2 regions of the Arthrobacter sp. CMU6 genome follow, and region 1 is predicted to be linked to the other one. Evidence: predicted binding sites of a transcription regulator. Region 1 holds the regulator's gene; the other holds the start of a gene.
What was found. The regulator LexA, encoded in region 1, represses DNA repair genes until DNA is damaged. The targets are predictions, from matches to a motif close to TCGAACANNTGTTCGA.
Positions count from the first base shown of each region.

Region 2: AC5RWD_RS09475 (DUF6504 family protein) is a predicted target of LexA. The motif match lies at 2,433-2,448, and genes of this name have one in related genera.

Region 1 covers NZ_JBNHFL010000008.1:41,936-48,547, forward strand. Annotated here, with positions in the region: gene priA (bifunctional 1-(5-phosphoribosyl)-5-((5-phosphoribosylamino)methylideneamino)imidazole-4-carboxamide isomerase/phosphoribosylanthranilate isomerase PriA) at 1-618, opposite strand, end outside; gene AC5RWD_RS07310 (hypothetical protein) at 695-853, opposite strand; gene hisH (imidazole glycerol phosphate synthase subunit HisH) at 854-1,591, opposite strand; gene hisB (imidazoleglycerol-phosphate dehydratase HisB) at 1,588-2,214, opposite strand; gene AC5RWD_RS07325 (histidinol-phosphate transaminase) at 2,273-3,391, opposite strand; gene AC5RWD_RS07330 (LysM peptidoglycan-binding domain-containing protein) at 3,515-3,934, opposite strand; gene lexA (transcriptional repressor LexA) at 4,244-4,990, shown strand; gene AC5RWD_RS07340 (ATP-dependent DNA helicase) at 5,091-6,612, opposite strand, start outside.
Region 2 covers NZ_JBNHFL010000011.1:4,592-11,203, reverse strand. Annotated here, with positions in the region: gene AC5RWD_RS09500 (mycoredoxin) at 1-154, opposite strand, end outside; gene AC5RWD_RS09495 (SOS response-associated peptidase) at 257-1,006, shown strand; gene AC5RWD_RS09490 (VOC family protein) at 1,083-1,505, opposite strand; gene AC5RWD_RS09485 (chorismate mutase) at 1,520-1,846, shown strand; gene AC5RWD_RS09480 (hypothetical protein) at 1,966-2,352, opposite strand; gene AC5RWD_RS09475 (DUF6504 family protein) at 2,496-2,861, shown strand; gene AC5RWD_RS09470 (DNA polymerase III subunit alpha) at 2,858-6,484, shown strand.

The DNA.
Region 1 (6,612 bases):
GGAAATGCCGCCGGAGGCCACCACGGGCTTGCCGGTCTTCTCCACCATCTGCCGCAGGAGTTCAACGTTCGGCCCCTGCAGCGTGCCGTCCTTGGTCACGTCGGTAACAACGTAGCGTGCACAGCCGGCCTCTTCGAGGCGGCCCAGCACGTCCCACAGGTCCCCGCCTTCCTTGGTCCAGCCGCGGCCGGCGAGAGTGGTTCCGCGGACGTCCAGGCCGACGGCGATCCGGTCGCCGAAGCGGTCGATGGCCCGTGCGGTCCAGTCCGGGTTCTCCAGGGCGGCGGTGCCGAGGTTCACCCGGGCGACGCCCAGGTCCAGCGCCTTTTCCAGGGATTCATCGTCCCGGAGCCCGCCGGAGAGCTCCACCTTGATGTCCAGCCGGCCCACCACTTCGCGCAGCAGGTCAGCGTTTGAGCCGCGTCCGAAGGCAGCGTCCAGATCCACCAGGTGGACCCATTCCGCGCCCTGCTGCTGCCAGTTGAGCGCCGCCTCCAGCGGCGTTCCGTAGCTTGTCTCGCTGCCGGCCTCGCCCTGGACCAGGCGGACGGCCTGGCCGTTCACGACGTCGACGGCGGGAAGCAGTTCAAGTACCGGCAGCTCGTTTTGGCTGGTCATCGGCGGTTTCCTCATTCTTGTAGGCGCTGGTTCCCGTGCGCGCCGTCTTCTGCGGCGCACACGGCGGGTTAGTTGGTTACTTGCCGGGAAGGGTCAGCAGGTATGCGGCCAGCAGCGACATGGCGGCCAGCACGTAGAAGCCGATCTGGATCCAGAGCGGCTTGCGCTGCTGCCTGAAGGACAGGCCGCCGCCCACCAGGAGGCCAGCCAGTCCCATTAGGAGGATGGACCACATTTAGGCGTCCGCCGCCTGCCGGGAATGCGCCCCACGGAGGCCGTCGACCCAGTTTTTGAGCAGCCGTGCGCCGGCGTCACCGGATTTCTCCGGGTGGAACTGGGTGGCGCAGAGGGGGCCGTTTTCCACGGCGGCGATGAAGGGGCCGCCGTGCTCGGACCAGGTGACCAGGGGTGGCGCCATCCGGGGCTGGATCACGTCGAAGTCCCAGTTCTGGACGCCGTAGGAGTGCACAAAGTAGAAGCGTTCACCCTCGACGCCGTCGAACAGACGTGAGCCTTCCGGGACCTTGACGGTGTTCCACCCCATGTGCGGCACCACTTCGGCCGGGAGAAGCTCCACCTTGCCGGGCCACTCCCCCATGCCTTCGGCTTCGGTTCCGTGTTCGACGCCGGCCTCGAAGAGCACCTGCAGGCCGACGCAGATGCCGAGGACCGGACGTCCGCCGGCAACGCGGCGGCCGATCATGCGGATTCCATCGACGGCCTTGAGCTCGCGCATGACCGTTTCGAAGGCGCCGACGCCGGGAACCACCAGCCCGTCAGCGTTCAGCACGTCCTCGGGTTTGGAGCTCAAAATGACCTCGGCACCGGCCCGTTCCAGGGCACGCACGGCGGAACGGACGTTGCCGGAGCCGTAGTCCAGAACGGTGACGGTGGGCTTGCCCTCCGGGGAGGCCGGCTTCAGCGCTGCGGACGGATCGATAATCGCGCCTTCGCGCAGTACTTTGCCGGTCACAGTGCTCCCTTGGTGGACGGAATGCCTTCGACGCGGGGATCCGGCTCTACGGCTGCACGGAGAGCCCGTGCGAAGGCCTTGAACTGGGCTTCCACGATGTGGTGGGGGTCGCGGCCGGCGATGACGTTCATGTGCAGGCAGATGCCGGCGTGCAGCGTGATTGCCTCGAAGACGTGCCGGGTCAGCGATCCCGTGAAGTGGCCGCCGATCAGGTGGTACTCCTGCCCGGCGGGCTCGCCGCCGTGCACCAGGTAGGGCCGGCCGGAGACGTCGACGACGGCGTGCGCCAGCGCCTCGTCCAGCGGCACGGTGGCCTCACCGAAGCGGCGGATCCCGGCCTTGTTGCCCAGGGCGGTGCGCAGCACCTCGCCGAACGTGATGGCAACATCCTCGACCGTGTGGTGGACATCAATGTGGGTGTCGCCGGTGGCCTTGACGGTCATGTCGATGAGTGAGTGCTTGCACAGCGCCGTAAGCATGTGGTCGTAGAAAGGGACCGACGTGCTGATGTCCGACACTCCGGTGCCGTCGAGGTTGATCTCCACCAGCACGGAAGATTCGCTGGTGGCGCGCTCCATGCGTGCAGTCCGTGCCTCGGCAGCCTTGGTTCCGGTGTCGCTCATGGTGATAGATGTCCTTTGACGAAGGAAGGGGCGGACCTGACCTGGTCCATGTACCAGTTTAGGCCGGAAGTGCGGCCTGCCGGGCCAGGATGCTTTCCAGCGCTTCCAGGAAGGCTGTGGTTTCCGTCTCAGTACCGGCAGTGACCCGCAGGTGCCCGGCGATGCCGACATCCCGGACGAGCACGCCTGCGTCCAGCAGTTCCTGCCAGACCCCGTGGGGGTTCTCCAGCCCGCCGAAGAAGACGTAGTTGGAGTCGGACGCCGCGGGCCGCAGCCCCATCCGCGTCAGTTCCGCGACAATCCGGTCGCGCTGCCGCTTGATGTCCTGGACGTCAGCCATGAGCGCCTCGCGGTGCTGCAGCGCCGCGAGGGCGGTTGCCTGCGTGACGGCCGACAGGTGGTACGGCAGGCGCACCAGGCGCAGGGCGTCGGTCACCTCCGGGGCCGCTGCCATGTAACCGAGGCGGGCGCCGGCGAGGGCGAACGCCTTGCTCATGGTCCGGGAGACGATAAGCCGCTCCCGACCGGGCAGCAGGGTCAGTGCACTGGGGGTGCCGTCGTGCGCAAACTCGTGGTAGGCCTCGTCCACGACGACGACCGCCTGGCTGGCCTCGCCCGCCTCGTAGACGGCTTCCACCACGTCAAGGCCCAGGCCCGTGCCGGTGGGGTTGTTGGGCGAGCACAGGAAAACAATGTTGGGCTGGAGTTCACGCACCTGGCCTGCGGCCGACTCGGCGCTGAGGCCGTAGTCATCGGCTCGCTTGCCGGCGATGTACGCCGTGTCCGTGCCGCTGGCCAGGAGCGGGTACATGGAGTACGTCGGCGGGAAGCTCAGGAGCGAGCGGCCAGGTCCGCCGAAGGCCTGGAGGATCTGCTGGAGAACTTCGTTGGAGCCGTTGGCTGCCCAGAGGTTGTCCGCACTGAGCCCGTGGCCGAGATATTCAGCCAAGGCTTCCCGGAGCTCCGTGAATTCGCGGTCGGGGTACCGGTTGAGACCGGCGGCGGCCTCCGTTACGGCCGCAGTGATGGCTGCCCGCACGTCGGCGGGCACGCCATGCGTGTTCTCGTTGACGTTGAGCAGGATGGGAACGTCGAGCTGCGGGGCGCCATAAGGGGACAGCCCCCTCAGGTTGGTACGCAGGGGCAGTCGGTTCAGTCGCTCAAGCTGGTCAGTCACCTAGACAGTTTAAGGAACCCGGAGCGCTGGCCGGAAACTGTGACGGTTCCGGCGCCCGGCAACGGTCCACTGCTGCCCGCGCTTCGGGGGCCGGTGGACTCATGCCAGGGGTGGGAAGCAGGCCTACTTGTTCGGCACAAACAGCTGCTGGCCGGGCATGACCTTGCCGGCCTGAAGATCGTTGAGCTGGACGATGTCCGCGATCACGTCCCGGGGATCGCGGTCCGGATCGACGTTTCCGGCGATCGCCCAGAGCGATTCACCGGGCTGCACCGTGACCGAAACAGCGGGCGTGACAGTCAGGCCGCTGGCGTTGTCCGCAGCCTTGGCCGGCGAGTTCAGGAGCCCCGCCAGGGACAGGATCACGGCGGCAAGCAGAACGAGCGGCAGTCCGATCAGGACAATACGGCCCCGACGGGTAAGGCGAAGGCGCGGCGGCTTGCCCGGGCGGGACGCTCCACGGGACGGCGACACCGCGCCGCGCTGTGGGTCTGCGAACTGGACTGCTGTTGAAGCTGAGATGGCGTGTGTTGAAGCTGACATGGCGTGAGCCCTCCTGGACCAAGTTGTACTGCCTCGCGTTCGAACAAACAGTTCGAACACCGGGCTAACAAGCAACCCTCACTAGAACACATGTTCGAACTTTGCTTTTCCTAGTTTTAGCACCTATCAACGAATTAAGTCGAGACTCGCTAGAACAAATGTTTGAAAAAGCCGTATGGCTGGCCTACGTTGGAAATCACAGAACAACCACATCTGCAGTTGATCAGCAGGGTCTGACATTTTTCAGGCCGGAAGTTCCCGGCCACTGCAGCGACCGCGGCCGGGAGGAACGGAAAGGCGTTGGCGAACATGGCAGCACAGGCCTCTGACGGCAAGGCTCCCCAGCGCAGCCCGCGGTCTCAGCGGACCCCCAAGGGACTTACACCCCGCCAGAAGAAAATCCTGGAAACCATCCAGCGCTCGGTCAACGAGAACGGCTATCCCCCGTCGATGCGGGAAATCGGCGACACCGTCGGCCTGGCCAGCCTGTCCAGCGTGACCCATCAGCTCTCACAGCTGGAAAAGCTTGGCTACCTTCGGCGTGACCCCAAGCGTCCCCGCGCCATGGAGGTCCTGATGCCGCTCACCCTGGATGCGGGATCGGGGAAATCCGGCGGCGCGGACAAGGCCCCGGCCCTGAGTCCTGCAGGAGCTTCCGTATCCGAACTGCCCAGCGCGATGGACACCGCAATGGTGCCGCTGGTCGGCCGGATCGCCGCAGGCGGTCCCATCCTCGCGGACCAGCTGGTGGAGGACCTGATGCCGCTGCCCCGCCAGCTGGTGGGCCACGGCGAGCTGTTCATGCTCAGGGTCGCAGGCGACTCCATGGTGGATGCCGCCATCTGCGACGGAGACTGGGTGGTGGTCCGGCGGCAGAGCGACGCGGTCAACGGCGACATTGTGGCGGCCCTTCTCGACGACGAAGCAACGGTCAAGACCTTCCGGCAGCGGGACGGCCACACGTGGCTGCTTCCGCAGAACACCCAGTACGAGCCCATCCTCGGCGACCACGCGGTTGTCATGGGCAAAGTGGTTTCCGTACTCCGCTCGCTGTAGCCCCGCGGGCTTCCCTTCCGGAAAACGTCCCATGGGAGCCTTGGGCCGGGAGCCTGGCAAAGGAGCCTTGGGCCCCGGGCAGCTTTAGCCCGGGGCTTTCCTATGCCTGTGCTCCGGCGAGCCTTTCGAGTGCCGCAATGGCGGTCTTCCTGTCGGTCGTCGGCCAGAAGGGCGGCAGGGCGGCCCGCAGGAACCCGCCGTAGCGTTCGGTGGACAACCGGGAATCCAGCACGGCCACAACGCCCTTGTCATTCGTGGACCGAATGAGCCGTCCCGCCCCCTGGGCGAGCCTGATGGCAGCGTGCGTGGCGGATACGGACATGAAGCCGTTGCCGCCGGCCTGGGCAACGGCCCGGGACCGGGCGGTCATCAGCGGATCGTCCGGCCGCGGGAAGGGGATCCTGTCAATGACCACCAGGCGGCAGGACCCGCCCGGCACGTCGACCCCCTGCCACAGTGACATCGTGCCGAACAGGCACGTGTCGGGCTCGTCGGCGAACTGCTTCACGAGGGCCGTCATGGTGGATTCGCCCTGGCACAGGATGCTGACATCCAGCCGCGCACGCAGGGCGTCCGCGGCTTCCTCGGCCGCCCTGCGTGAGGAGAACAGGCACAGCGCTCCCCCGCCGGAGGCGCGGATGAGTGACTCGAGTTCGTCCAGGGCCTCAGGCGAAGTGCCGCGGCCAGGTTTCGGCAGGTGGCCGGCTACATAGAGGATGCCCTGCCGGGGGTAGTCGAAGGGCGAACCCACGTCGACGCCGGTCCAGCTCGGCGCGCCGTCCCCGACCAGGCCCAATCCCCCCGCCGCAGGCTCGAAGGCTGAGCCGATGGCAAGCGTGGCCGACGTCAGCACCACGGTATGCCCGGCGAACAGGCCTTCCCGGAGCCGGCCGGCAACGCTCAGCGGGGCGACGTTGACCAGGGCAGGGGCAGTCTCGTCGGGCGCAGAGTAGCCCTGCTGGGGATCAAACGTGCTGTTCCGGGAGAACCAGACCACCTCGCGGTTTTCCCGGGCGGCGATGAGCCGTTCGCAAAGCTCCAGAATCACCAGCAGGCGGGAGCGCGCGAGCTGCCGCCCGCCGTCGGCCGTTGTATTGCTGTCCCCTTTGGAATCCGACAGCGCCGCCCGGCAGGCCTCGCGAAGCTGGTCCACGCAGTCAAGCTGCTCGTCGTTCAAGCCGTTGGGCAGCAGGCCGCTGGGAACGCCGGCGAGGGCCACCTCGAGGTTGGCGGCGGCGGTGTTGAGCGCGTCGACGGTGATCCCGGTGTGCTTGCGGGCGCCGGACGCTGCGGCGTGGACCATGGCCACCGACAGCTGCCCCGAAACCGCGCCGGTCACCCGGTCCTGGAGTTCGTGGGCCTCGTCCACCACCACGACGTCGTACTCCGGCAGCACCGCCAGGCCTTCGAAGGCACTGACGGCCAGCATGGCGTGGTTTGTCACCACGACGTCGGCTTCTGTGGCGTTATGGCGGGCAAGCTCGCTGAAGCACTCTTCGGCGAGGGGGCATTTCTGCGAGCCGAGGCATTCCATGGACGTGACGGACACCTGCCGCCAGGCCCGGTCCGTGACGCCGGGAAGCAGTTCGTCACGGTCGCCCGTGGTGGTCTGCTCTGCCCAT
Region 2 (6,612 bases), on a different contig from region 1:
GCTCCACGAGCTCCGCCGTGCCGTCGACCTCTTCGATGTTGATCTCGGTGTAGCCGATGCCCTGGGCGTCCAGCTGCTTCTTCAGCCGGTTGCAGTAGCCGCACCAGGTGGTCGAGAACATGGTGATGGTGCCGTCTTCGGGGGTAAAGTCCACGGGCTCTCCTCGGATAGATGTGGTCCTGTCGGTTTCCTTCCCCACAACCGTAACCCGGACGCCGGTATTCCCCAGCCTCTGTTGCAATGGCATGCTGGTGCCATGTGTGGACGTTACGTCATGGCCCGGGCAGTGGGGGATCTGCTGGCCGAATTCGATGCCGAACTTGAGAACGAAACCGAAATCCCGCCGTCGTGGAACGTTGCGCCCACCGATGGCGCACCCATTGTCCTGGAACGGCTTATCGACGGCGGCACGGTCCGCCAGCTGCACGTCGCGCGCTGGGGGCTGGTGCCGTCCTGGGCTAAAAGCCCGGCCATCGGGGCGAAGATGATCAATGCCAGGAGCGAGTCGGTCCTTGAGAAGCCGGCGTTCCGCAAGGCTGTGCAGTCGAGGCGCTGCGCGGTACCGGCCGACGGGTACTACGAGTGGAAACAGGGGGAGGGCCGCAGCAAACAGCCGTATTACGTGCATCCCCGGGACGAGTCCGCCATCGCCTTCGCAGGACTGTACGAGTGGTGGAAGGACCCGTCCGTGCCCCAGGGTGAACCCGCCCGGTGGATGCTCTCGATGTCCATCATGACGGCGGACTCGCCGCCAGCGGGAACTGAAGGCACGGTTTTCGCCGAACTGACAGCGCTCCACGACCGCGTCCCGCTGCCCATGAGCCGCGACACCATGGCGGCCTGGCTTGACCCCCAGGTGGACGACGCCGCCGGCCTGGTGGACCTCGTCCGGTCCGGCGTGAAGGACGTGGCAGCCGGCTGGCGGGTGGATTCCGTGGGCAAGGCGGTGGGTAACGTCCGCAACAACTCTCCGGAGCTCATCGAACCCGTGGAGGCACTCTTCTGAGTTTTGCCTTCTGCGGACCGGGGACAGGCGGGCCGGGGCTAGGCGGACCCGGCCGGAACCAGAGCCGGGCCTGCGTTCAGACGGTGACCTGGCCGCCGTCGTCCACTCTCCAGGTGGGGTTGAACGCAATCTCCCAGCGGAAGCCGTCCGGATCGGCGAAGTATCCGGTGTAGCCGCCCCAGGGCTGCGTCTTGGGAGGGACCACGACGACGGCGCCGGCAGACTCTGCCTGGGCCATCACCTGGTCCACCTCCCCGGAGCTGCCGACGTTGTGGCTGAGCGTAATGCAGGGAACTGCGGCGGGAGCATCGACGGCGGCCTCGGCCTGCATTTGTCCGGCATCCCACAGGGAGAGAATCAGGCCGTGGTTGGCCTGGATGAAGACCACCTCGTCGGGAACCTCACGGTGGACCGGCCAGCCCAGGCCGTCCACATAGAACCGCCGGGAGGCGGCCACGCTGCGCACTCCCAAGGAAATAAAATCGACTCTGGGCTGCATGGTTCGATACTGTCATGATCATGCCCACAAATCACGGAGACGAGAAAAACGCCCAGGCTGACCGGGAACAGCTCGCCGCCGTGCGCGTTGCGGTGGACGAGGTGGACGAGCAGATCGTCACGCTGATCGCCCGCCGCGAGCGGCTGATTCGCATCGCGGGAACCTTGAAGGGTGACGACGCCGAGGTGCGGGCGCCGGGACGCGTGGAGCGGGTCATCGAGCATGTGCGCTCGGCCGCCGAGAAAAAAGAAATAGACCCGGACATCGTGGAAAGCACGTACCGGGCCATGATCTCGAAGTTCATCGAGCTTGAGATGAAAATCCACAACGACAACAGCTGAGCCGTTGTCAGACGCGCCGGGCTGTTGTCAGGCGCGCGGGGCTGGTGCCAGGCACGCCGGGATCCAGGACCGGCTGATCCGGGCGGGTGCCCGGTGCCGCTCGCGCCGGCGCTGCCCCTCTAAAGCTTCTCCTCGACGGGCACGCCGGACTGGAATTCCCGCCCGTCTGCCTCGCTGAACGCGGACATGAGGTGGCTCTTGTCCAGCCCAAGTACCGTGCTCATGGGGAAATTGCCCGTGATGGTGTTGCCCGAGTGCTCAACGCTGCTGATGTCGAAGTTCTCCTCCGTGCCGTCGTGGCTGAAGGAGTAGATCGAGACCGCCTCGCCGTTCATGAACTCGATACCCAGCCTCCGTTGATGTGAATAATCCGGAGTGGCCGCAACGAGCCCCACAACAAAGGCGCCCGATGCTGGAATGTTGCCGTCGATATCGAACTTGGCCACCAATGTGCTTTCTTTGGCGGCGATGCTTACCTGCTTCAGGAGCGCGTCATTGGAACTCATGGGACCATCCTGCCCTGTGAGCCGCCGTCCGTCCACACCCATCTAGGTTTTGTCTCCGGCTCGGCGTAGACTGGAACTATTCGAATACATATTCGAATGGCTGTGTATTTTCTGCAGGACGAGATTGGTATCCGGAGGCGCCCATGGGAACGTTCAGCGAGTCTGTTGACGTCGTCTGCGCACCTACCGGTGAGCCGGCAGAGCTTCGGTGGGGCGGAAGGGAATACCGGGTTTGCGCTGAACCCCTGCGCTGGTATGAACGCCGCCAGTGGTGGGCTGAAGAACGGCGTGCTCCGCTGGGAAGCGGCCCCGGGCTAGTGGACCATGAGATCTGGCGGGTGCAGGTCCTGCCGTCAGGCAGAAGCAGCCCACCGGAAACCCCGCCTGCAGAACCGGTTGAACCTCTAACCCTTGACCTGGTCCGGCATACCGGCAGCGGGCGCTGGCGGCTGCTCCGGATCCACGACGCCCTCCGGACCAAAGACGCACTCCAGCACAAATCAGCATGAGCTTCACTCACCTCCACGTTTCCACCGCCTTCAGCGCCCACTACGGCGTCTCCTGGCCGGATGAACTCGCCCATGCAGCAGCAGCCCATGGGGCAACTGCCCTCGGATGCATGGACCGCGACGGCCTGTACGGCTCGGTTAAACACCTCAAGGCATGCATGGCTGCCGGTATTGACCCCGTGGTCGGCGTCGACCTGGCAGTCTTCGACGATGAGGGAGACCACGGTGCCGGGGCGGCTCATGCACGGGTTTCCAAGACCCGGTTTTCGGCATCCCGCGTCACCGGGCGGGTGGTTGTCCTCGCGCATGGCCATAACAACGGAGCGGGATACAAGGCGCTGTGCCGGCTGATCTCCGACGCGCATGCCCGCACCACGGGCAAGGCCGGGGGAGCGGTGCCCGTTGCCGTCACCAGGGCCGAACTCGCCTCCCGCGTCCTGGATCCGGAAACACTTAAACCGGTACTCACCGTGCTGTTGGGCCCGGATTCCGACGTCGGCATTGCACTGGGAGGGCGGCGGTACCTACGGCCCCGCACCCTCTTCAAGGGCTGGCTGGACGCCATGCCGGCCGGAAGCGTCGTGGCAGAGATCGTCACCCACCTCAGTGCACCTGGTGAGCCGTTAAGCACGGCCCATGCTGTCCGCATGCTCAAGCTCGCGCAGGAGCACGGCGTCCCGGCCGTGCTCACCAATGCGGTCCGTTACTGCGAGGAGGATGGTGCGGCCACCGCCGATGTCCTGGACTCGGCCCGCACCCTGAAGTCGCTTCCCGAACTCTCCGCCGCGCCGCTGCTTCAGCCCAACGGGCAGGGCTGGCTGAAAACCCCGGACCAAATGGAGGAACTGGGCAAGGAAGTCATCCATGCCGCCGGCTACGGGTCCGCGGATCTCCAGGTGCTCCTCGCCCAGACTGAAGCGCTCGCGGACCGTTGCCGCATGGATCCCGTCTCTGACATGGGCTGGAAGCAGCCGGTGGTGCCCGAGGCCGCCGTCATCGGCATTGGGGGGGATCCGCTGGCAGAACTGGCCCAGCGCTGCGAGGCGGGAATTGCGCGGCGTTTCCCCGGCATCGCCGGGAAGGCGGAAGCGGACATGCGTGCACGGCTGCAGCATGAGCTCAAGATCATTGCCCGCCTCGGCTTTGCCTCCTACTTTCTCACAGTGGCCGAGGTTTCCCGCATGATCCTGGACATGGGTGTGAGGGCGGCAGCCCGGGGATCGGGGGCTTCCAGCCTGGTGAACTACCTGATCGACATCAGCCAGGTGAACCCCCTCCAGCATGACCTGATCTTCGAACGGTTCCTCTCCGGGGACCGGTCAACGCTGCCTGACATCGACATCGATGTTGAAAGCGCTGAGCGGCACAACGTCTACCGGAAGATCTTTGACCGGTTCGGCCCCCAGCGCGTCACGCTGATGAGCATGCAGAACGGCTACCGCGCACGCGGTGCGGTGCGGGACGCCGGCATGGCTTTGGGAATGGACGACGGCGATGTCGGCGAGATTGCCAAACAGCTGTGGCGCTTTTCGGCTCGGAAGTTCCGGGAGGCGCTGGAGGAAAAGCCGGAACTCCGCGAGTTCGCCGGACGGGTGGAGCAGCGGAACTTCTCGGAAAACCAGCAGCTGGACCTGCTGGTGGACCTCACAGAACGGCTGGACCGGCTTCCGCGCCACATCTCCATGCACCCCTGCGGGGTGATCCTCGGTGATGCCACCCTGCTGGACCGGACCCCCGTCCAGCCCAGCGGCCTTGGCCTGCCCATGAGCCAGTTCGACAAACACGACATGGACCCCATGGGCATGCTGAAGCTGGATGTCCTGGGAGTCAGGATGCAAAGCGCCATGGCCTTTGCCGTGCGGGAGATCATCCGCATCCATCCCTCCAAGGCCGAAGTGGTGGCAGCCGGAGCCCACCCCGTGGCTGCAGACGGCAGCGGTCCGGACTACATCGCCGAGGACGGCCTGATCGACCTCAATGCCGTGCCCCTGGATGATGAGCCGACGTATGAGCTGATCAGAAGCACCCACACGCTGGGGTGCTTCCAGATTGAATCACCGGGCCAGCGGGAACTGGTGGGCAAGATGGCCCCGCGCGAATTCAACGACCTCATCATCGACATCTCACTGTTCCGCCCCGGGCCCATGAAATCGGACATGGTCCGGCCCTTCCTGGAACACAGGCACGGCTTCGCGCCAGAGAGCTACCCTCACCCTGACCTGAAGCCGGTACTTCAGGAAACCCACGGGGTGACGGTCTTCCATGAGCAGATCCTGCGGACCTTTGACGTGATGACCGGCTGCGGGCTGGCAAAAGCCGACGAGTTCCGCAGGGCGTTGAGCAACGACGTACTGGAAGGGCAGGTTGAGGAGTTTTTCCGCCGCGAGGCAAAAGCAAGGGGATACAAACCGGACGTCGTGGACAAAGTCTGGGGAACCCTGAAATCGTTCGCCAGTTTCGGGTTCTGCAAAGCCCACGGCGCCGCCTTTGCCGTGCCCACCTACCAGTCGGCCTGGCTGAAGGCCCACCATCCGGAAGCGTTCCTCGCTGGCCTGTGGGAGCACGATCCCGGAATGTACCCCAAGCGTCTCCTTGTGGCCGAAGCACGCCGCATGGGCATTCCAATTCTTCCGCTGGACATCAACCGCAGCGGGGCGGAATACCGGGTTGAGCGTGTCGCGGAAGGCCCGGACCGGGGAAAGCTGGGCATCCGGCTGAGCCTCAACGGCATCTTCGGGCTGTCCGGTGCCGAACTGAAGCGGATCGTCGCAGGCCAGCCCTATGACTCGCTGGCGGATCTGAGGGCACGCTCCAGGCTGAGCAAGCCCAGCATCAAGCGGCTCGCCCAACTGGGTGCCTTTGACACCCTGCACCGGGAATCCGGCGGGACAGCCAACCGGGCAGACCTTGTCCACCACCTGCAGAGCCTACAGGGCAAGCCGGCAAAGAAAGGCACCGACGTCATTGAGGGGCAGCTCGCGCTGCCTCTTGGGGACGTCGAGCTGCGGAACGTCAAGGCCGGGCTGCCGGAGCCCACCATGGTGGAGAACGTCAGGGCGGAACTTGACCTGATGGCTGTCGATGTCAGTGAACACCTGATGTCCAGCCACCGGCCGCTCCTGGACCGGCTTGGCGTCACCACCGCGGACAAGCTGCTGGGCCTGCGTAACGGCACGGAGGTGCTGGTTGCGGGTGTCCGCATCGCCACCCAGACCCCGCCCATGCGCGGCGGCAGGCGTGTGGTCTTCATCAGCATCGATGACGGCACCGGCTGCGTGGATTCCGTGTTCTTCCACGAGGCGCAGGAGCACGCCGGCCCGCTGCTGTTCGGCACCCGGCTGCTGCTTATCAGGGGAACCACCCGGCGCACCGGTCCGCGCGGCATCAGCCTCAGCGCCAGCATGGCGTGGGACCTCAGCCGGGTGGACACCCTGCCGTTCCCTGACCGTGTGACCGCTGACCCGGGGAACGGCGGCTTGGGGGACGGCGGGGCGGAAAACCCCGAGCCTGGAAACCCTGGGTCCGGGGACGGCGGACCGGGAGGCATCGAACAGGAGTTCATGCAGCCGGGACCGCTGGAAGGCATCGGCAGGAACCTGGCCATCACCGGCCTGGGAAGCTGACCCGCCCCATCCCTATTCCATTTGTTCCCATCCCTTTCCCAATTGTTCCCATCCCTTTCCCAATTGTTCCCATCCCTTTCCCAATTGTTCCCGTTGTTCTCGTAGGACGCCGCCGTGGCGCTTTGGCT